Regions from separate parts of the Brevibacillus sp. NPDC003359 genome, predicted to be linked through region 1. Evidence: riboswitches for the same ligand, from Rfam matches in the RefSeq annotation. Region 1 holds a riboswitch; each other region holds the start of a gene.
The links. Region 1 has a riboswitch for S-adenosylmethionine ahead of ACFYU8_RS03505 (ABC transporter permease). Riboswitches for the same ligand answer to the same signal wherever they lie in the genome.
Positions count from the first base shown of each region.

Region 2: linked by a shared signal. The riboswitch ahead of ACFYU8_RS22660 (methionine ABC transporter ATP-binding protein) and the one ahead of ACFYU8_RS03505 (ABC transporter permease) in region 1 are both predicted to bind S-adenosylmethionine.
Region 3: linked by a shared signal. The riboswitch ahead of ACFYU8_RS29165 (MetQ/NlpA family ABC transporter substrate-binding protein) and the one ahead of ACFYU8_RS03505 (ABC transporter permease) in region 1 are both predicted to bind S-adenosylmethionine.

Region 1 covers NZ_JBIAOR010000001.1:771,234-778,646, forward strand. The annotation lists gene ACFYU8_RS03485 (FAD/NAD(P)-binding oxidoreductase) at 1-1,062, shown strand, start outside; gene ACFYU8_RS03490 (helical membrane plugin domain-containing protein) at 1,096-1,671, shown strand; gene ACFYU8_RS03495 (rhodanese-like domain-containing protein) at 1,698-3,116, shown strand; gene ACFYU8_RS03500 (sulfite exporter TauE/SafE family protein) at 3,148-3,939, shown strand; SAM riboswitch class I at 4,064-4,168, shown strand; gene ACFYU8_RS03505 (ABC transporter permease) at 4,277-5,209, shown strand; gene ACFYU8_RS03510 (ABC transporter permease) at 5,214-6,161, shown strand; partial or broken gene ACFYU8_RS03515 (ABC transporter ATP-binding protein) at 6,175-7,197, shown strand; gene ACFYU8_RS03520 (ABC transporter ATP-binding protein) at 7,190-7,413, shown strand, end outside.
Region 2 covers NZ_JBIAOR010000011.1:126,786-134,198, forward strand. The annotation lists gene ACFYU8_RS22645 (DUF4179 domain-containing protein) at 1-411, shown strand, start outside; gene ACFYU8_RS22650 (MFS transporter) at 472-1,701, opposite strand; gene ACFYU8_RS22655 (LCP family protein) at 1,887-2,873, shown strand; SAM riboswitch class I at 3,055-3,171, shown strand; gene ACFYU8_RS22660 (methionine ABC transporter ATP-binding protein) at 3,271-4,284, shown strand; gene ACFYU8_RS22665 (methionine ABC transporter permease) at 4,285-4,950, shown strand; gene ACFYU8_RS22670 (MetQ/NlpA family ABC transporter substrate-binding protein) at 5,010-5,849, shown strand; gene ACFYU8_RS22675 (peptide ABC transporter substrate-binding protein) at 6,037-7,413, shown strand, end outside.
Region 3 covers NZ_JBIAOR010000023.1:8,801-16,213, reverse strand. The annotation lists gene ACFYU8_RS29190 (ABC transporter ATP-binding protein) at 1-730, opposite strand, end outside; gene ACFYU8_RS29185 (YxcD family protein) at 906-1,199, opposite strand; gene ACFYU8_RS29180 (hypothetical protein) at 1,187-1,618, opposite strand; gene ACFYU8_RS29175 (methionine ABC transporter permease) at 1,768-2,430, opposite strand; gene ACFYU8_RS29170 (methionine ABC transporter ATP-binding protein) at 2,430-3,467, opposite strand; gene ACFYU8_RS29165 (MetQ/NlpA family ABC transporter substrate-binding protein) at 3,510-4,340, opposite strand; SAM riboswitch class I at 4,445-4,546, opposite strand; gene ACFYU8_RS29160 (hypothetical protein) at 4,768-5,124, shown strand; gene ACFYU8_RS29155 (ABC transporter substrate-binding protein) at 5,322-6,395, shown strand; gene ACFYU8_RS29150 (nucleoside hydrolase) at 6,483-7,412, shown strand.

The sequences.
Region 1 (7,413 bases):
TATCAGCCGTTGTGGACATTAGTCGGAGGTGGTGCCGCGAAAAAGGAGGAATCCGAGCGTGACCTCTCCTCTCTGATCCCCGCAGGCGTCGACTGGATTTGCGATGCGGTCACTATGTTTCAACCGGAACAGCATACGCTCAGTACGGAGCAGGGAACCATCTTTTCCTATGACTATCTCGTTGTTGCTGCTGGTCTGCAAATAGATTGGGATGGGGTAAAGGGCCTGAAGGATGCCGTTGGCAAGAACGGCGTTTGCAGCAACTACGCATATCACACGGTAGATAGTACATGGGAAGCCATCCGGAGTTTTCAAGGCGGCACTGCCATTTTTACACACCCGAATACACCCGTAAAGTGTGGCGGAGCTCCTCAGAAAATCATGTATCTGGCCGATGAGTATTTCCGCAAGCTACAGGTTCGCAACCAGTCAGAGATCATTTTTGCATCGGCAAAGGGCAGTATTTTTGACGTTCCCACGTATGCAAATACCCTCAATGACGTCATTCGTCGCAAAAACATCGAAACCAGATACAAGCAAAACCTCATAGAAGTGCGGGCGGATACCAAAGAAGCCGTATTCGAGAATCTGGACACCAACGAGCAGGAAGTATGGAAGTATGACTTGCTTCATGTGACCCCTCCCATGAAAGCACCCGATTTCGTTAAAAACAGTGCATTGGCAGACGCAGGAGGTTGGGTCGATGTCGATCCATATACGCTTGCGCACAAAAGATTCCCTACTATTTTTGGCATTGGCGATTGCGCGAATCTTCCTACTTCCAAAACCGGAGCTGCTATTCGCAAACAGGCGCCAGTCGTCGAGAAAAACCTGCTCGCGCTGATTAACGGTCATCCATTGGAGGCAAAGTACGACGGCTATACATCCTGCCCGCTCGTAACGGGGTACAACAAACTGGTACTGGCCGAATTTGATTACAACCAGATGCCGTGTGAAACATTTCCTTTTGACCAGTCTGAAGAGAGATTCAGTATGTACCTGATGAAAAGAGAACTGCTTCCCATTCTTTATTGGAATGGCATGTTAAAAGGTTTGATGTAAGGCGGCGTTGAAAGAGAGGAGGAGAGCAACATTTTGAAGGACAGAAAGGAACAGAGCAGCTCTGACATGTTTTGGGAAGATTTGTCTGATCCAGAAGTTCAGGAAGCAATCTCTATTTTGATCCGAAAGCTCCCGAAAATAAAAGATACCGTTCTGGCTGCTGAAGAGGGACTAGAAGTAGCGACATCGATCTTGCGTGATCAGGAATCACTTCGGTATCTGTTTGAGCGGGTGGATGGTCAACTGTCCCGTTTCTCAGTGGAAAAAGAATCGATAGACGCCTTGTTCACTTTGCTTGAGAAGTTGCCAAAGCTCGTTAAGTATGTCAGCGTTCTCGAACAAGCTGCTGATTTTCTGGAGAGTCTCGGAAACGATAAGCAATCACAGCAATACGTGCTTTCTGGTATGAAAGCGTATATCGCTCCCGTGTCCTCCCAAGTGGAGCACGGGGTGGCTGTCTTCCGGGAAGCAAAGGTAAGAGCCGAAGGTAAAAGCGAACCAGTTTCCGTATTTCGTCTTTTCAAGCTCATGAAGGATCCCACCGTCCAAAAAACCCTTCGCTTTACCCAATCGCTGCTCGAAGTACTCGAGGAAAAATCAAAGAAATAAGATACGTGTAAAAGGAGGATTGCATCATGTTATTGCGTTACTTTTATGATGAAAAGCTGGCACATGCATCTTATCTGGTCGGCTGCCAAAAAACCGGTGAGGCCATTGTGATTGATCCCAGCCGGAATCTGGCTCCGTATTTTCAAGTTGCCAAGGCAGAAGGCGTTTCCATTGTAGCTGCCACCGAAACGCACATTCACGCTGATTTTGTATCGGGTGCACGCGAACTGGGCGCAGTTCATCAAGCGAAGCTGTTTTTATCCAATGAGGGCGATGAAGATTGGAAATATCAATATTTGGAGGGTTTGAACCATCAGCTTGTCCACGATGGGGATCGCTTTTTTATCGGAAACTTGCTATTTGAAGTCATGCATACCCCTGGCCATACACCCGAAAGTATCTCCTTCCTTTTGACAGACCTCGGTGGTCATGCAGATCGGCCCATCGGGATCTTCACGGGAGATTTCGTCTTTGTCGGCGATGTCGGCAGACCGGACTTGCTCGAAAAAGCGGCGGGAATAATGGGAACATCCGATTCAGGTGCAAGAGCCATGTTCCAGTCTCTCCAAAAATTCAAGCAATTGCCGGATTATATGCAGGTATGGCCAGCTCATGGCGCAGGAAGTGCTTGCGGGAAAGCATTGGGGGCCGTACCGTCTTCTACCGTCGGTTATGAAAAGCTCTTTAACTGGGCAATGTCACACACCAATGAAGAGGAATTCGTCAATGCACTTCTGGATGGACAACCAGAGCCGCCAAAGTATTTTGCAGTGATGAAACGCGTGAATAAAGAAGGCCCTGCGTTGCTCAAGGAACTCCCTGTAGTCCAAGAGTTCAACTCGTTTGAATCGATAAAGGAATGGCTGGAAAACGGACAGATTCTCGATACGCGTCCGTTCCAGCAATTTGCGAAGGGACATTTGGATGGAACATTCCACATTCCTTTTAACAAGTCATTTGCCAACTGGGCGGGATGGACTGTCGATTACAATCGACCGGTTCATGTCATGGCTACCCCAGATGAGCTGAACGAGATTTTGCTGACCTTACATTCCGTTGGGATTGATCATGTCACGGGCTTTATCGACAGCGGCAAGCTAATGGAAAGGGAAGCGTCTTCGCTCGAGACAATCGAAGAGGTTACACCGTTGGAGATTGCAGAGAGGGTGGAAAAGGGAGAGGTTCACGTAGTAGATGTACGTAATCTCGCTGAGTGGAACGAAGGGCATATTCGGGATGCACAGCACATCATGCTCGGTATGCTCGCAATGCGGCTGGATGAGATTCCTCATGATAAGCCGCTTCTCGTACAGTGCCGTTCCGGTGCCCGATCTGCCATTGGAGCAAGCATTCTGAAGGCAAATGGATTCAAGGATGTAATGAATTTGAGCGGCGGAATCTTGAAATGGCAAAAGGACGGCTTGGCACTCGCAGAACGAGAATAAAACGAAGTGAGGCATTGCAAAGGGTGAGCGTATGACTATCGACCTTATGATCACACTGTTTGTTATCGGTTTCACGGGATCGTTTATCTCCGGTCTCGTCGGAATCGGGGGCTCCATCATCAAGTATCCGATGCTCCTGTACATTCCGCCCGCCCTTGGATTCGTTGCTTACACAGCTCACGAAGTATCCGGAATAAGTGCAGTCCAAGTATTTTTTGCCACTCTTGCTGCTGTTTGGGCTCTGCGCAAAGATAAGCTCATTCATTACCAGCTCGTTCTGTACATGGGAAGTGCCATTATTGTCGGGAGCTTGCTTGGAGGATATGGTGGAAAATATCTTTCGGCAGAAGCCATTAATATCGTTTACGCCATTCTGGCCACCATTGCTGTAACCATAATGTTCCTGCCAAAAAAGCGGATTGACGAACAAGAACAGTCCGAGGTTACCTTTCATAAACCAACAGCCGTTTTATCCGCTTTGATTGTCGGAGTCTCTTCCGGAATTGTCGGGGCAGCTGGGGCTTTTATTTTGGTTCCCATCATGCTGGTGATCCTCAAGATTCCGACAAGAGTAACGATTGCTTCTTCTCTTGCCATCACCTTTCTTTCTTCCATCGGTTCGACTGTAGGGAAATGGATGGCGGGGGACATATTGCTGTGGCCATCCGTGATCATGGTTATCGCTAGCATCATGGCAGCGCCCATCGGTACGAAGGTCAGCAAACGGTTGAACACCCGGATTCTCCAAACCATTCTTGCTTTGTTGATCCTGGGCACTACAATTAAGATTTGGGCCGACATCTTCCTATTCATACGGATGTGAAGATTTAATTTTTCCATCAATCAAAGATAAAGAAAAATCAATTGTCATGGAACGGCGTTGACATATCCGAGTAAAATGATAAGATAAAAAAGAATTTTACGATGCAATTAAATTTCATAGAACATTCTTATCAAGAGTGGTGGAGGGACTGGCCCGATGAAACCCGGCAACCTTGGTCTAATTGACCTTACGGTGCCAATTCCTGCAGATGTATTCTGCGAGATAAGAAGGTGGGAACTGCGAAATCGCCCCTCTTCTTTTCGGAGAGGGGCTTTTTATATTTATAATCCGTAGTATTCATATCTTTTTACTTTGTATTATGCAAGGAGGAAATAACATGATTCATTATGCGGTCAAGCGTGGCTTTCTCATGATCGTTACGCTGTGGATTATTGTCACGGTGACGTTTGTGACCATGCACCTGATTCCGGGTGACCCGTTCGCGTCTGACGCGAAAATGCTTCCGGAAGAAGTCGTGAAGAACATGCGGGCGGAGTACAACTTGGATCAGCCAATCACGGTACAGTACCTGCTCTATCTGAAAGGATTGTTGCAATTTGACCTAGGGCCATCTATCCAGTCCAAGACGAGGGACGTGAATACGCTCATTGCGGAGGGTTTTCCCGCTTCGGCTGTTCTGGGACTCCAGTCGTTTATTGTGGCGCTGGCAGGTGGAATCACACTGGGAATCGTAGCGGCACTCTATCACAACCGGACATTGGATTTCTTGTCTATGTTTGCAGCCATCATCGGGATCTCCGTCCCCAGTTTTATTCTGGCACCACTGCTGATCAAGTACATGGCGGTCAAATGGGAGTTATTGCCCGTCGCTGCGTGGGGGAGCTGGGAGCACTCGATTCTTCCAACGCTTGCGCTCGCCATCGGTCCGCTTGCCATTATCGCCCGCTTCGTACGAGCCAGCATGCTTGAGGTTTGGCAGCAGGAATACATAAGCACGGCGGAGGCGAAAGGGCTTGGCACCTTTTCCATCGTCGTCAGACACGGGATGCGCAATGCCATGTTGCCGGTGCTTACCTTTGTCGGCCCGCTGTTTGCCAACCTGCTGACTGGGACCTTTGTAGTGGAAAAGATTTTCGCCATTCCCGGGCTCGGCAAATACTTCGTGGAAAGCATTTTTAACCGCGATTATCCCGTGATTTTGGGAATGACAGTGTTTTACAGCTTTGTACTCATTTTTACTTTGTACATCATCGACCTGCTGTATCGGGTGATTGACCCACGCATCAGATTGACGAGTGGAGGGAAATAGCATGATGGCCAATCAAGCAACACAACTGGATTCCCTGTTTCGACCGGTCGACCGAAACCGACTTTCCGAGGAAAATCGGGAACGTCCCAGTCTTGGGTATTGGCAGGAGGTATTGCAGCGGATAAGCCGCAATAAGCTGGCGATGCTCGGGTTCTTCCTGCTCATGGCAGTGGTGACCCTGTCGCTCATCGGGCCGATGCTTGTTCCCCACAGCCCGCATGAACAGTCGTTGACAAAGGGAAATCTGCCGCTGTCGGGCGAGCATTGGTTTGGAACGGATGACCTGGGCCGGGACATGTGGGCACGTACCTGGATGGGAGGCCGCATCTCTTTGTTTATTGGTGTGGCGGCAGCAGCCATCGACCTAGTGATCGGTGTTTGCATCGGCGGAATATCCGGTTACATGGCAGGAAGGAACAAGCTAGGCGACCGTGTGGACAACATCCTGATGCGTTTGGCTGAAATACTCTACAGCATTCCGTATCTGCTGGTGGTCATTCTGCTGATGGTGGTTCTTGAGCCTGGACTCACAACGATTATTATTGCCCTTTCGCTGACCGGCTGGGTCGGCATGGCCCGCCTGGTCAGAGGACAAATCATGCAGATCAAGCGGCAGGAATTTGTGCTAGCCGCAGAAAAGCTGGGAACCTCCCATGCCAAAATCATCATCAAGCATCTGCTTCCGAATACGCTCGGCGTCATCATCGTCAACCTGACCTTTACGATTCCGCACGCGATTTTCGCCGAATCATTTCTCAGCTTTCTTGGGTTGGGTGTGCAAGCACCCACCGCCAGCTGGGGAACGATGGCCAACGACGCGCTGGCAGTTATGCTTAGCGGGCAGTGGTGGCGGCTGTTTTTTCCGGGATTCATGATTTCGCTTACCATGTTCGCGTGCAACGCGCTCGGGGACGGTTTGCAGGACGCACTGGACCCGCGGATCAGAAAATGAGGGGGAGTACATCATGAAGCCATTGTTGGAAGTAGATCAGTTGCACGTCTCCTTTCGCACGTACGGCGGAGAGGTGCAGGCAGTAAGAGGAGTTTCCTTTTCTGTGAAAGAGGGAGAGACGCTGGCAATTGTAGGGGAAAGCGGTTGCGGAAAAAGTGTGACTGCGTGGGCATTGATGGGGATGATTCCTCCCTGATCCGGTCAGGTAAAAAGCGGCAGCATTCGGTTTCGGGGGCGTGAACTAACTGGGCTGACGAAGCTGGAATGGCAACAGGTTCGCGGCTCGCAGATCGGCATGATCTTCCAGGATCCGATGACCTCGCTGAACCCCACCATGAAAATCGGTCTGCAGATTGCTGAAGGGCTGATCAAGCATCGAAAGCAGACGAAGGCGGAGGCAAAGGAAGAGACGCTGAAACTGCTTGCGAGAGTCGGCATTCCGGAGGCGGCGAGAAGGTTTGAACAGTTTCCACACGAGCTAAGCGGAGGTATGCGGCAGCGTGTCGGAATCGCCATGGCACTTGCCTGCCATCCGCAGCTGATTATTGCCGACGAACCGACGACGGCGCTGGACGTGACCATTCAGGCACAGATCCTTCGTCTGATGAAGGATCTGCAGCAGCAGTTGAACACCTCGATCATTCTGATTACCCACGATCTGGGCGTCGTCGCAGAAGTAGCCGACCATGTAGCGGTCATGTACGCAGGCGTAGTGGTGGAGAGCGGCCCGGTGGGAGAAATCTTTGACAACCCGCGCCATCCATACACGCAAGGGCTGTTGAAGTCTGTACCGCGTCTCGTTGCAGGCAAAAAAGAGCGGCTGATTCCAATCGATGGTACCCCACCAGACCTGTTTCGTCCGCCTGCTGGTTGCCCATTCGCTGTCCGTTGCCCGTTTACCATGGAAATTTGCCTGGAGCATATGCCGCACGCGAAAACGTTTTTCGATCGGCATGAAGCGAGCTGCTGGCTGAACGACCCACGTGCCCAAAGAGCAGAAGCTTGGATTGTAGCAGGGAGGGAGAGACATGTTTGACAACATTGTGAGAGTGGAGAATCTCGCCAAGTCGTTTGAGATTGGCGGCGGCCAACGTGTTCGGGCTGTTGACTGTGTCTCTTTTGAAATCAGGCGAGGGGAGACGTTTGGAATCGTCGGGGAAAGCGGCTGCGGCAAGTCTACACTAGGTAGGACTATTGTAGGGCTGTACCCGGCTACTGCGGGGCGCATCCTGTTTCAAGGCAAAGACATCGC
Region 2 (7,413 bases), on a different contig from region 1:
GTCTATACAGGAGAGAAAGTCTCTTCTCAAACCAAGCTATCTCTTGCTGAACTGGAGAAAAGTCCGAAAAAAGTGAATGTAGCTGGGAACCAAATCACGTTTCAATCGATCGAAATGGAAGTTGATGAGGAGGATACCTCAATCGATATTCCATTGGAAGCCATTCTGGCCAAAGATATTGTGGGACTTCCAGAGCGATGGACGGTAAAGGACGAAAACGGGAATGAGGCCAGACTAGTAAGGTTAATGGTCAACAAAAAAGAAAATCAAGATGGTACGATAAAACTCGAAGGGAAGCTAGAGGTGCTCTTTGAGAAAAAAGATGTGAAGGAAATAACAGTTGTCCTCGATCATGTAATAAAAGAGAACAAAGTCGATTGGGAAGTGCCAATCAAGGGAGAAAAGAAGTAGTGTAATGAACAAGCCGCTCGTTCCTGTAATAGGGATCGGGCGGCTTCTTTGCAGTTGAAATCAGTATTTGGCAACCTCTGTTTGTTTTTCCCGATGAAAATAAGCATGTAACAGACAGAGCAAGACCGAACCAGCGGATGCAAATGTTGCCAAGAGCAGAGTTGGATGAATGCCACCGTGGTCGTACATGAACCCCATAGCCAACGGCCCCAAGAGCCTTCCACCCGTGGTAATCGCCCCTACGACCCCCAAATAAAACGGTGCATTCTCTCCAGTCTTTTCCGAAATAAAGGTAGGAATAGTGGGCGAGATGAGCATTTCACCAAATGTAGTGATAACCATTCCGACGACAAATGCGTAATAACTACCGTGGTAGATCAGCATACACCCAAAACCGACAGCGTACGCGATGGCACTGACGACAAGTTGGGCAGACAAGCTCTGATTCAACAGCCGCTTGATCCAGGATGTGATGGGCTGCCCGGCAAAAATGATAATGCCGTTGATGGTCCATAGCCAGCTATACGATGACAGTGGCATACCCTGCTCGGTAATATAAGGAGCAACGCCTGTGTTCCATACCGTGTTGGAAAAGAAAATGAATGCTGCGCCCAATGCCATAAACAAGTACAATTGATAGCTCAATAGCAGGGTGAATTTGTTTTTCTCGCGCTGCTTTTGCTGTTCATCCTGATTCTCTCCGACCAGCTCTTGATGGGAGATGTTCTTCATAAAAAGGAAGAAGAACAAGGCAAACAGTAAAGTGCTCGTGCTATTGAACCAAAAAGTCAGCTGGAAAGATAAAGTGGCAATGACGCCGGCCAACGCGGTTCCGATTGCCATCCCTAGATTATTACCGACGTAGACGATGTTAAACAATTCTCGGCGCTGTTCTTTCCAGCGAAAACCGATAAATGCTTGAATGGCTGGGAACGACAGGTTGAACGTAAAGCCAAGTCCCATCATGAGAATCAGGTAGACAGGCCAGCTCTGAACGAAAGGAATGGAAAATTGAATAAGTCCTTGAACAATCAATGCGCCGACAATGAGACGCTTGGCACCTAGTCGATGAAACAACGATCCGCCGATGAATTGGCCGAAGATTCCAGCCAGCGATTGGATCATCAAGACGAATCCGGCTTCCGTCATCGACCGTTGCAAAATGGTATGTACGTATAATGTAGTTAAGGGCCACATAAAAGCGCTCCCGGAGGAGTTAATAAAGCTGGCGATGAGGAAGAAAATGGCCTCACGCGGATAGCGATGGAGAAAGGCTGACGGTGATATCACGGGAATTCACCCCTTATAATAAGGATAAGAATAGTATAACGAACATTCTAAACTTTGTAAATCTAAATGTATATAATGTCACAGGTAGCCAAATAAAGGCTGCTCCACTTTCCCCAAATTCGAGTATACTAAACAAAGTGGAGAGATGACATCAACTGAGGATAGAGAGAATAAAGGTGGACTTTATGAGAATATGGAAACGAGTGTTGCTTCTTTTGCTTGTCGTGATGGCTACGACAGCAGGATATTACGGATACTCTTTTTATCAATTTGCTCAAAATATTCAAGAACCCAACATCGCACCGCCTAGTGGTGGGAATTCCACCAAAGCAGCAGAAATACCAGAGTGGGATGGCAAGGAACGTGTCAACATCTTGTTGATGGGAGTAGACCGCAGAGGAATGAAAAATAACGGGCTTCCTCGTTCTGACTCCATGATGCTGGTCAGCATCGATCCTACGGGGAAACGTTATGACATGTTTTCAATCCTGCGTGATACGTATGTAGATATTCCAGGTAGAGGTAGCTCGCGGATCAATTCTGCGATTGTAGAAGGTGGACCTGAGCTGGCAATGGAAACGGTTAGTCAGTTCACTGGAATTCCAGTAGATCGTTACGTGATTACTGACTTTGAAGGCTTCAAGGCTCTGATTGATGCAGTGGGCGGAGTCGAGATCGATGTAGAAAAAAATATGTATTATCATGACCCGACAGACAAAGGTGTGTACGATATTAATCTGAAAAAAGGTCTGCAAAAGCTGGATGGAGACAAAGCCTTACAATATGTCCGTTTCCGCCATGATGCGACCTCAGATTATACACGGACGGAGCGACAACGCAAATTGATGTCGGCTGTCGTGAATCAGATGAAGAATGGCACGACGTTGATTCAGCTTCCTACGATTTTGAAGGAAGTAACCCCGTATGTTCAAACCAACATTAGTTCGGTGGATATGCTGAAGCTGTCTGCACTCGGATTAAAGTTGGACACGCTACAGCCGGGCAATTATCAATTGCCACCAATGGGGATGTTCCGTGAATCGAACCGAGCAGGTTCTGTTTTGATTCCAGATGTCGATCAGATTCAGTCTTTTATCCAAGAAAAAATAGCCCCTCCTACAGAAACTTCAGATAAACCCGTGGGAGAGAAAGAAAGCAGCACGCAAAACTAAGCGTGCTGTTTTTTGTATTTTGGGAAAGACTAACCATGATTTTCTACCATTATCCGCAACGGCGTCATGGATTAAAAAACTTTTCCTTCTATTACTATTGACGTGATATTTCCGAAAAGGATATAATCCGTTTTGTATCATGATGAAAACAAAAAAACGAACATAATATACGTAGATATCTTTCTTATTAAGAGAGGCGGAGGGACAGGCCCTATGAAGCCCGGCAGCCGGTTCATTTTCGAATGAACGTCGCGGTGCCAATTCCTACAGGATCATTTGGATCTTGTATAGATGAGAAAGGTGGATGCGAACGTATACATTGCGTTGCAGCCCCTTTTTCGTTTGTGAAAAAGGGGTTTTTATATTTTATCAAGATTGTGGTCGGGAGGTGGATGCGTTGATCCAACTGCGTCATTTGCATAAAAGCTATCAAGTACAAGGTAAAACCATCCCAGCGTTAACGGGGATCGACCTTTCCATAGAGCAAGGAGAAATATACGGGATTATCGGACACTCAGGTGCAGGAAAAAGTACGTTGATCCGGTGCATCAATTTGCTAGAGCGCCCAACTTCGGGGGAAGTTATTGTAGACGGCGTCGATTTGACAAAGCTGGCTGAAGGGAAGCTGCAAGAAAAACGCCGCGCAATCGGCATGATTTTTCAGCACTTTAACTTGCTGTCTTCGTCGACAGTCGGCGAAAATGTCGCGTTTCCGCTCAAGCTGGCGAAGCGTCCGAAGGCAGAGATAGATAAGAAAGTAAACGAGTTGCTGAAGCTGGTTGGCTTGGAGGCACATAAGGACAAATATCCGACCCAGCTGTCTGGCGGACAGAAGCAGCGTGTCGGGATTGCCCGGGCGCTCGCAAATGATCCAAAAGTGCTGCTCTGTGACGAAGCTACGTCGGCTCTCGATCCGCAGACGACGAACTCCATTCTGGCACTCCTCTTGGACATCAACCGTAAGTTGGGGTTGACCATTGTGTTGATTACCCACGAGATGCACGTCATTCGCTCCATTTGTGATCGTGTCGGCGTGATTGATGGAGGAAAGATCGTCGAGTCAGGTAACGTACTGGATGTCTTCCTTCGTCCGAAGCATCCAACGACACAAGAATTCGTGGAACAAGTAGCGGATTCTACTGAACTGCGTGAAGCAGTCGAGCACGAAAAAGCCTCGGGGAACCGCACGATCGCTCGTGTTACTTTCCTCGGTGAAAAAACGTATCAGCCGATTCTATTCCAAACGATGCAAGAGACAGGTACGGTCTTCAGCATTTTGCAGGGAACGATCTCTCGCATGAAGGATACGCCGTATGGTCAGTTGGTGATCGAGCTGGAAGGCGATGTCGCACAGAATCAAAAGACCATCGAGACGCTGCGCCAACGTGGCTTGGAAGTAGAGGTGATATAAATGGACTGGACATTCGAAAATGTGGATTGGGCTGAAATCGGTGTAGGTACGATGGATACGCTCACGATGCTTGGTTTTTCCACTCTGTTTACCGTCCTGATTGGTTTGCCGCTGGGAATCATTCTGTTCTTGACCTCACGCGGACAGCTTCTGCAAAACCGCTCTTTTTATACGATCGCATCATTCGTGGTCAATGTATTGCGCTCGGTACCGTTTATCATATTGATGATTTTGCTGATTCCTGTGACGAAAATGATCGTAGGAACTTCACTCGGCGTACTTGGTGCTATTCCGCCGCTCGTATTCGGTGCCGCTCCGTTTTTCGCGCGTTTGGTGGAAACCTCTCTGCGTGAGATTGATAAAGGCGTGATTGAGGCTGCACAATCCATGGGAGCTTCTAATTGGCAGATCGTCTGGAATGTCCTTTTGCCAGAGTCTAGATCAGGATTGATCGCGGGCATTACGATCACGACGGTTACGCTGGTCTCCTACACTGCGATGTCTGGAGTAATTGGCGGTGGTGGTTTGGGTGACTTGGCGATCCGATACGGTTATCAGCGTTTCCAAACCGATGTCATGATTGTGACTGTTGTTATTTTGCTGGTGTTGGTACAGATCTTACAATCGCTGGGGGACCGTCTGGTTCTGAAGTTCAGCCGTAAGTAGGATTTTTCCATATAGGGTTTCAAATGATAAGATAAATACATGCAAGGGGGAAATCATTCATGAAAAAGCTAGTCGTATCTGTACTTTCTACTGTGTTGGCATTTTCTTTGGCAGCTTGCGGAGGCAAAACCGAAACATCACCAGCACCAGCTGAAGGCGGCGCACAAGGCGGACAACAGGAAGTAACATTGAAGGTAGGCGCTTCTCCCGTTCCACACGCAGCAATCTTGAAGCTGGTTCAACCAAAACTGAAAGAACAAGGCGTGAATCTGGAAATTAAAGAATTCACCGATTATGTACAACCTAACGTTCAAGTGAACGAGAAACAACTCGACGCTAACTTCTTCCAGCACAAGCCTTACCTGGAAGAGTTCAATAAAGGACAAAACATGAACCTGGAGTCAGTAGTGGCTGTACACATCGAGCCATTCGGCGCTTACAGCAAAAAAGTAAAATCTGTGGATGAATTAGCTGATGGCGCAACAATTGCGCTGCCAAACGATCCAACAAACAGCGGCCGCGCACTGGCACTCTTGGAGAAAAACGGCGTGATCAAGCTGAAAGAAGGCGTTGGCATCAGTGGTACTGTGAAAGACGTTGTTGAGAACAAGAAAAACCTGAAGTTCAAAGAAGTAGAAGCAGCAATGCTGCCACGCGTTCTGGAAGAAGTAGATTTGGCGCTGATCAACACCAACTATGCACTGGAAGCAAAGCTCGTTCCAACCAAAGATGCGCTGTTTATTGAAGACAAAGATACTCCATATGCGAACATCTTGGTAGCTCGTCCTGACAACAAGGATTCCGAAGCCATTCAAAAGCTGGTAAAAGAACTGAACTCACCTGAAGTGAAAAAGTTCATTGAAGAAGAATACAAAGGCGCGATTATTCCAGCGTTCTAAAGTAGAAATAATTGATCGATCAACAAAGCCCAACTGGCCTACAAGCTGGTTGGGTTTTACTTTTATTTATAATATAGTGAATTTTCATAAAATTAAATTAAATCTATAGCAACCCCGTTTTCAACCCAAATCTAGTCGAGTATATTGTGTTTGAAGTGAGAAAATATAGATAAGGGGGAATTTTCAGATGAAAAAGAAACTCAAGTTGTTTCTTGGTGCGATGCTGGTCGCCGGAAGTGTGCTAGCCGGATGCTCCACGAGTACGCAGCCACCAACGACAACCCCTCCAGCCGAGGGAACCACAGCGCCCGCTGAAAAGCCTGCAAATGGAAAGCAGCAGGTATTTCGGGCGAACATTACGAGTGAGCCATCGACAGCCGACCCAGGTCTTACGAAGGATGCCACTTCGGGAGCGGTTGTTCGTGCTACTTTTGATGGCTTGACTCGCTTCGATGCAAACGCAAAGCCAGTGAATTCAGTAGCATCTGAAATAAAGCTCTCAGATGACAAACTGGTGTATACGTTCACGCTCCGCGACTCCAAGTGGAGCAATGGCGATCCAGTAACTGCCCATGACTTCGTGTATGCATGGAAGCGTGCACTCGGCAAGACCTTTGGAGCTGAGTATGCCTATCAGCTGTACTACATTAAAAATGCGAAGCTGATTCACGAAGGCAAGTTGAAGCCCGACGACCTCGGTGCAAAGGCTCTCGATGACAAAACATTGGAAGTCACGCTGGAGAATCCTACGCCTTACTTCCTGGAGCTGACGGCTTTCTACACGTACTACCCGGTTAACCAAAAAGTAGTGGAGGCCAATCCGAAATGGGCGAACGAAGCGGCGACGCATGTAAGCAACGGTCCATTTAAGATGACAGCGTGGGAGCACAAGAGCAAGATCGTACTGGAAAAGAACGAGCAATACTGGGATAAAGACGTAGTGAAGCTCAATCGCATTGAGTTCGCGATGATCGAGGACGATAATACAGCCCTGTCCATGTTCGAGAACGGTGAGCTGGATTGGGCAGGTCAGCCACTCGGCGGACTTCCCACCGATGCGATTCCGTCACTGAAGGACGCGGGCAAACTCGTCGTTCATCCAAAAGCGACGATGTACTGGTACAAGATGAATACGACAAAAGGGCCGCTCAGCAATGTGAAAATTCGTAAAGCATTGGCATACACCGTTGATCGTCAAACCATTGTAGATAACATCACACAAGTGGGCCAGGTGCCAACGATGGGGATGCTGCCGCAATCCATGATTATCAATAAAGAAGGCTACTTCAAGGATAATGATGTAGAAACAGCCAAAAAGCTGTTGGAAGAAGGCATGAAGGAGCTTAACGTAACAAAGCTGCCTCCGATCACTTTGTCTTACAATCCAAACGACAGACATAAGAAAATTGCCGAAGCGATTCAGGACCAATGGAAACAAAAACTTGGCATTGAAGTAAAGCTCATGGTAAAGGAGTTCGCTGTTCACTTGCAGGATATGCATGAACTCAATTACGAGATTGGCCGTATCGGCTGGAATGCAGACTTCAATGATCCGATGAACTAC
Region 3 (7,413 bases), on a different contig from region 1:
GGATGTCTGCTTCGATGTTGAAGACCTTACGCAGCATATCAGGCGTCATAACCTCAGCAGGTGATCCCTCAGCGACGACGGTACCTCGAGAGATTGCAACCATGTGCTGTGCATAACGGGTCGCGTGGTTCAAATCGTGGACGACCATGACGATCGTACGATTTTCTTCGTCATTCAGCTTTTGCAGAAGCTTGAGTACTTCTAGCTGATGAGCCATATCTAGGAAGGTTGTAGGCTCATCGAGGAACAAGATGTCGGTTCCTTGCGCCAGAGCCATCGCAATCCAGGCGCGTTGGCGTTGACCGCCGGACAGCTGGTCAACAGGGCGATCATGGAAATCAGCCATGCCGGTCATGGAGATGGCCCAGTTTACGATTTCCTTGTCTTCCTTGCTCAAAGAGCCGAAGCCTTTTTGATGGGGGAAGCGGCCGTAGGTAACGAGCTCAGACACAGTCAAACCATCGGGTGCGGTTGGGTTTTGCGGCAAAATCGCCAACTGCTTGGCGACTTCCTTGGTCGATTGCTGATGGATCGATTTTCCGTCCAAAAATACTTGTCCACCTGTTGGTTTCATAATCCGCGCGAGGGTTTTGAGGATCGTCGATTTACCAGAACCATTTGCACCGACCAGAGCAGTGATTTTGCCAGAAGGAATGCTGATATTCAAGTCTTTGACAATGGAAAGCTCACCGTATCCGATGTCCAGCTTTTGTGTGTATAAGCGCTCCACAATGGGCCAACTCCTTTTTAAAAAGTATGTACCTATATATTAGATCATAGTAATGATAATCATTTTCACTAAAGTAAAGTATATACCGGAATGAGGTCAAATTCAATATGTAAAAAGCCAACCTGCTCACATGCGTGAACAAATTGGCCTTGGGTTAACAAACGACTATCCAGTGTTAGTAGGTGATATGAGCGATGATACCTTGTTCGTCGTCCAATACCAGCTCGATACCGGCGGAATAAGGGTTGCGCTGCATCTGGGTCTCCAGGTAGTAGCGAATCGCTTCAATCATATTAATCTCGATGAAGACTTGTTGGCGATCCATCCAGTGCACTTCAGCAGAAAAGCCGTATTCTTCGTCCCACATTAGTTCGACGGAGACGTCTTGTGGCTGCACCTGCTTTTTGTAGGCTGCGTGAATGCAGATCGCGTTAATGATATCTTGTTCGGAGAACGTTATCTTTTCCATGCGTTCAGTTCCCGTTCCTTCTCGCGCTTGTTTTTAAAGTAGACGATCACTTTGCGGATGAGGATAATCACAGCGAGGATCGCCATCAGGTTGATCATGAAGCCAAGGATGGAACCCAGGATACCCATGTCACCGAACAGAGATCCGAACAGCAAACCAGCCAGACCACCAATCATGAGACCTTTCATGAAACCGCCGCTTTTGCTTGCTGTAGCAGCAGGAGTTGTCGTACCTTTATTGGTTGTTGCATTTACATTTGAATCGGCTTTGTTAGGCGTTTGTGTGTTCGTAGGAGCCGTATTAGAGTTAAAAGATTTTTTCCCGGACTTATAGCCTTTCGCATCGGCATGATCAATGAATCCTCCGGCCGGAGCGAGTACGAGCATTACGGCAACCAACATCATGATGAGTTTTTTCATGTGATTTGAGTAGCCCCTCTCATTAAAATGACTTGTATATATAAGTCTACATGAATATCGGACGAAATTCCAACGAACTTTCGGTGACGATCCTTCTAAATACCTACAAAAAAGCCCCTGACGAGCAATCTGGTCAGGGGTTCTCCTATTTACGCACTCTTTTTCAGTTTTCGAGCCGCCCAGTTGCCCAACGACTGAATGAGTTGGACCAAGAAGACGAGAATAATGACGGTAATGATCATGACTTCGATGTCCCATTGCTGGTAGCCGTAGCGCAATGCCAGATCCCCGAGACCGCCCGCACCGACTGCGCCGGCCATAGCAGTAGCACCAATCAAGCCGATAGTCGCAATCGTCAGGCAGAGGACGATGCCAGGCCGTGCTTCACGCAGCATGATGCGAAAAATGATTTGTGTCCGAGACGCACCCATTGCCTGATACGCTTCGATCACGCCACGGTCTACATCATGCAACGCTGTTTCCATCAGGCGCGAGATGTAAGGCGACGTATAGACGATGAGTGGTACAATCGCTCCTTCAATCCCGATCGAAGTACCCACGATCAGCTCCGTAAAAGGAATGATGGCGACCATTAGGATAATAAAAGGCAATGAACGCACGATGTTGATGATCGTATTGATCGTGTGATAGATGAATTTGTTCGGGAAAAGGTGATTCGCCTGTGTGATGACGAGCAAAATCCCAAGTGGAATCCCGATCAGTGTCGCAATGAATAATGAAAACCCAACCATGATGACGGTCTCTTGCAGCGATTGCCCGAATACGGGAATCATTTCAATTAGACGCTCCATTAGCTCCGCACCTCCTCTGGTGACACAATATCTACGCGGTAGACGGATTCGCGCAAGAAACGAATGCCGTCCTGAATGTCCTGTTCTTCACCGGATATGTGCAAAAGCAAAATGCCGAGAGCTGTTCCCTTTATGGTCGTAATCGAGCCGTACAACAGATTGGTGCTAATCGGAAAACGTGCAGACAGCGTTCCAAGAACAGGATCGAGAGCAGCATCACCGCGAAAGGCAACGCGAACAATTTTGGATACGGGCCCGCTTTCCTTGATCTTGGACAAAATCTCCTGCGGTACCTGATCGTCAAAAACCGTTTTGATAAAATTACGAGTCGTTTGCTCTTGTGGATTGCTGAAAACATCCAAAACAGAGCCTTGCTCAATGACGACACCGTTTTCCATGATGGCTACCTGGTCGCAAATTTTCTTAATGACCTGCATTTCATGTGTAATCAGCACGATGGTCAGGTTAAACTTCCGATTGATGTCGAGCAACAGCTCCAGAATTGATTCGGTCGTCTGCGGGTCGAGAGCGGAAGTCGCTTCGTCACAGAGCAGGATTTCCGGATCAGTCGCCAGCGCACGAGCGATGCCCACCCGTTGCTTTTGTCCACCGGATAGCTGAGAAGGATAAGCGTTTGCTTTATCAGACAAGCCAACCAAGCCGAGAAGGTCTTCTACCTTGCGCTTAATGACATCTTTAGGGACGCGATTCATCCGCAAGATTTCCGCCACATTGTCAAAGACATTATAGGAAGAGAGCAGGTTGAAGTGTTGAAAAATAATCCCGATCTTTTTGCGAGCTTGCCGAAGCTCTTTTTCCTTGAGGGTCAGCATGTTCTGACCATTGACGATCACAGAACCGCTGGTCGGCTTCTCCAACAGGTTGATGGTACGGAGCAGGGTACTTTTCCCCGCTCCGCTAAAGCCGATAACCCCGTAGATTTGCCCTTTTTCCACCTGGAGGGATACGCCCTTCAATGCCTCTACCTGCTTGTTTCCTACTTGATACGACTTATGAATATCGGTTAGCTGTATCATATCGAGTTCTCCTTGTTGTTCTTGATGTTCCTGGCGTCGATCTTACCAGGACGGCAGTACAGCTCCTTCAAAACGTTCATCGATGAATTTCTTCACTTCTTCTGAACGGTAGATGTCCACCAGCTTTTTGACTGCCGGATTGTCTTTGTTTGCTTCATTGGCTGCCAGGATGTTTACGTATGGAGAGTCGGCTGTCTCAGCGAAGATCGCATCTTTTTGCGGGGAGTAGCCAGCTTCCATCGCGAAGTTCGTATTAATCGAAGCAACCTCTACATTGCTCAGCGAGCGTGCTAGGAAAGCAGCTTCCAACTCTTTGAATTGCAAATTTTTTGGATTTTCTACGATGTCCAGTGGTGTCGCGTTGTCTCCCACGCCATCCTTGAGCTTAATCAAGCCAGCTGCCTGATAGAGCAAGAGGGCCCGCGCTCGGTTAGTCGGGTCGTTTTGAATGCCGACAACGCCGCCTGCTGGAATGTCTTCCACTTTTTTATGCTTGGTGGAGTAAAGACCCATCGGATATGTGACGGTTTTGCCAACCTCGACGATTTTCGTTTTGTGGTCTTGATTGAACTTTGCCAAGAACGGGATGGTTTGGAAGCTGTTCACATCGAGATTGCCTTTATCGAGCGCTTGGTTCGGCTGTACATAATCATTGAAAACGACGACTTGGACTTCGAGCCCTTTCCCTTTTGCAACTTCTTTGACTTTATTCAGAATCTCTTCGTGCGGGCCGCCAGTGACGCCCACTTTGAGCGAGGTTTGTTCAGCAGCAGCGCCACCGTTAGCTGGAGCGGCTTCTTGTTTGCCGCCGCAAGCCGTTACGAGCGATGCAGCGAGCAGTAGTGTAGTGAGCAGTAGACCAGTCTTTTTCATGAAAATACCCCTTTTCTCTGGATGTATGATGGAATAGAAAAAAGCCTCTTCCGACTGAAAGAGGCTGGATCTGCGAGTATGTAAACCACACTGCAACAATACCTCTCTTATCTGTCGGAATAAATCCGCTGGATTTGGCACCGTATCAAGTGTGATAGGTTGCCGAGGTGTCATAGGGCCAGTCCCTCAACCTCTCTTCATAAGAGAATATGCTATGAAATTGAAAGTCCAAACGATTGTCGCTAATTCATATTTGGATAGTTGGATTATAACTACTGATTTTGCGGGTGTCAAATGTTTTTGTAAACGAATGACTAGGTGGAAAAATGTGAAATTGATCTAAATACGAATATTCTATTGAAGAATCGAAAAATCATATGTATAATGAGAGCGAATGAACCCGATACCAGCTATCGCAGGTGATGACATGACTCTAGTAGACTCCAATGAAACCAGAAAAAAGCTGTCTGCCATCTATAATGAGATAGCAAAAGAGTTGTTCGGATTTGGAACGACTTTGCTCCGAGTCACGATTGAAAACCAGATGATTACGTTCCAAGCCAAGCATCGCCGCTCTCCACGCTCACAAGCGTTGGAAGGAGAAGCACCGGCCCTCAAGCTCGAAGTCGATTTTCGTATGTCCCTTCTTTATAAGAAGAGACTGCGAGAGCGATTGGAAGAAGAGATGGGGTTGCCGTTGGAAGCCGTGCTGCGGGACTATGATGCGCCTACGCAGTGGGCGATCACGAATGTTATTTTAGCTGAATCAGAACTGAATACCTGACGCAATCGTTCGGATTTTCTCTTTTGATCTATCTTAAGGGGAGACCGTAGACAACGCGTAAAACGGGTGTCACTTCTCTTTGTTTACGAAGAAAAGTGCTCTTGTTTAGAATGAAACGTTCTAATCAAGGGTACTTTTCTTTTTATTGTTACCACCATATTTTGTCATCAAATGAACCCAACTGGAGGAGAATTACGATGAAAAAATTACTTGCTGGAATCCTGTCTTTTTCTGTGATGTCAATGGCTCTCGCTGGCTGTGGCAGCAATGCTCAACCACAAGCGGGAGGAGCTGGCGGCGAAGCCAAGGGCGAGCCACAAAAGCTGGTTATCTCCACATGGGGCTTCTCCGAAGACTTTTTCCGCAAAGAAGTATATGAGCCGTTTGAAAAAGAACATAACGTGAAAATCGTGCTGGAAATCGGAAACAACGCCGAGCGCTTGAACAAAATTCGTCAAGGCAGCTCCAATGTAGACTTGATCTATCTCTCTGACTACTATGCACAGCAAGGGATTGAGAGTGGGGCATTTGAAAAAATCGACCGCAGCCGCATCCCGAATTTGGATCAAATCTACGATATCGCAAAAGCGCCACTGGGCGAGGAGTACGGCCCAGGTTATACGATTGGGCAATTCGGAATCGCCTACAATCCAAAGCTCGTTCAATCCGAGATCAAGGATTGGAAAGACCTGTGGAACCCAGAGCTGGCGGGCAAGCTGACATTGCCAAGCATTACGTCCACAACTGGCCCGATGGTTCTCGACAGTGCTTCCAAAGTAGCAGGCAGCAAGGAGTTCAATGAGGATCAAGCCTTCGCGAAAATGAAAGAAGTCAACCAAGGTGTTGTGAAATTCTATGACAAGACATCTGAATATGTGAACATGTTTGGACAAGAAGAAATCGGCGTAGGCCCAATCATGGAAATGTACTTCAAAGACATCAAGGCTGCTGTTCCAGAAGCTGTTTTCGTACAACCTGCAAGTGGCGGATACGCTGTCATGAATACCGTTAACATCGTAAAAGGCTCGAAAAACAAAGCGCTGGCAGAAGACTTCATCAACTATCAGCTGAGCAAGGAAGTTCAGGAGAAATCAGCAAAAGCGAAGATCGATTCCCCTGTAAACAAAACGGTTCAACTGACGGAAGAAGAAGCAAAAGGTGTAACGTACGGCGAAGAAACCGTAAGCAAATTGCAAATGCTGGACATGAAATTCGTAAACGAGCACTCCAAAGCATGGATTGACCGTTGGAATCGTGAAATCACGCAATAACGAACGATAGAAAAACAAAGGCGAGGGTATAGTCATTTACAGATATACCCTCGTTTTCATGAGGAATGAACGTGAGGAGGACCACTCGTGCAAAAGATCATTCTTGACGTGGATACGGGCATTGATGATGCGCTTGGCATTATTCTCGCTGTGAAGAGCGGGCAATTCGATCTGGTTGGCATCACCACCGTGAATGGCAACGTATCGCTGCGAAAAGCCACAGAAAACACGTGCAAAATTCTCGATTTCTTGCAAGCCGGGGAGCAAATCCCTGTCGTCTGCGGAGCGTCTGAACCGCTGCTACGGCCGTTGTTTTTTGAGCATGCTGTACATGGTGAAGATGGTTTAGGTGGCGCTCTTGCCGGAGTTCCGGTTTACAAGGAGCCGACTGCTGGCTTTGCCCCTGATTTCATCGTGGAAAATGTGCTCGCGCATTCCGGCGAGATTACGCTTATCATGACGGGACCGCTGACCAATTTGGCGCTGGCGGTGAAAAAATGCCCGGAGCTTGTCCAACACGTCAAGGAAGTCATTTTCATGGGTGGAGTGGTTCGTGAGCACGGCAATGTGACGCCCGTTGCGGAGTATAACATGTACGTCGATCCAGAGGCAGCCAAGGTCGTGTTCCATGCCGGCTTCCCGCAATTGACGCTGGTTGGACTGGATGTGACGCGAAGCGTGCTGTTGAACGAGGAGCACATTCGCGAGTTAGGGGATACACCGATGGGCGAGTACGTGAGACAGAGTACGTCTGATTACCTCCATCGTTATTTTGGGAGAAATGGCGTCTATGCGTGCGCTATGCACGATCCGTTAGCTGTCGCAGTCGCACTCGACCCGAAGCTGGTGAAGACGCAGAAGCTATATGTGGATATCGAAACGAGAAGTGAGCTATGTGATGGGCAAACGGTTTGCGACTTTCAAAACCGCCTGAAAAAAGAACCGAACATAAACGTCTGTCTGGACGTAGATGCAGATGCGTTCTTTGCGCGTTTTATCGGCGCATTGAAAGCCTGAC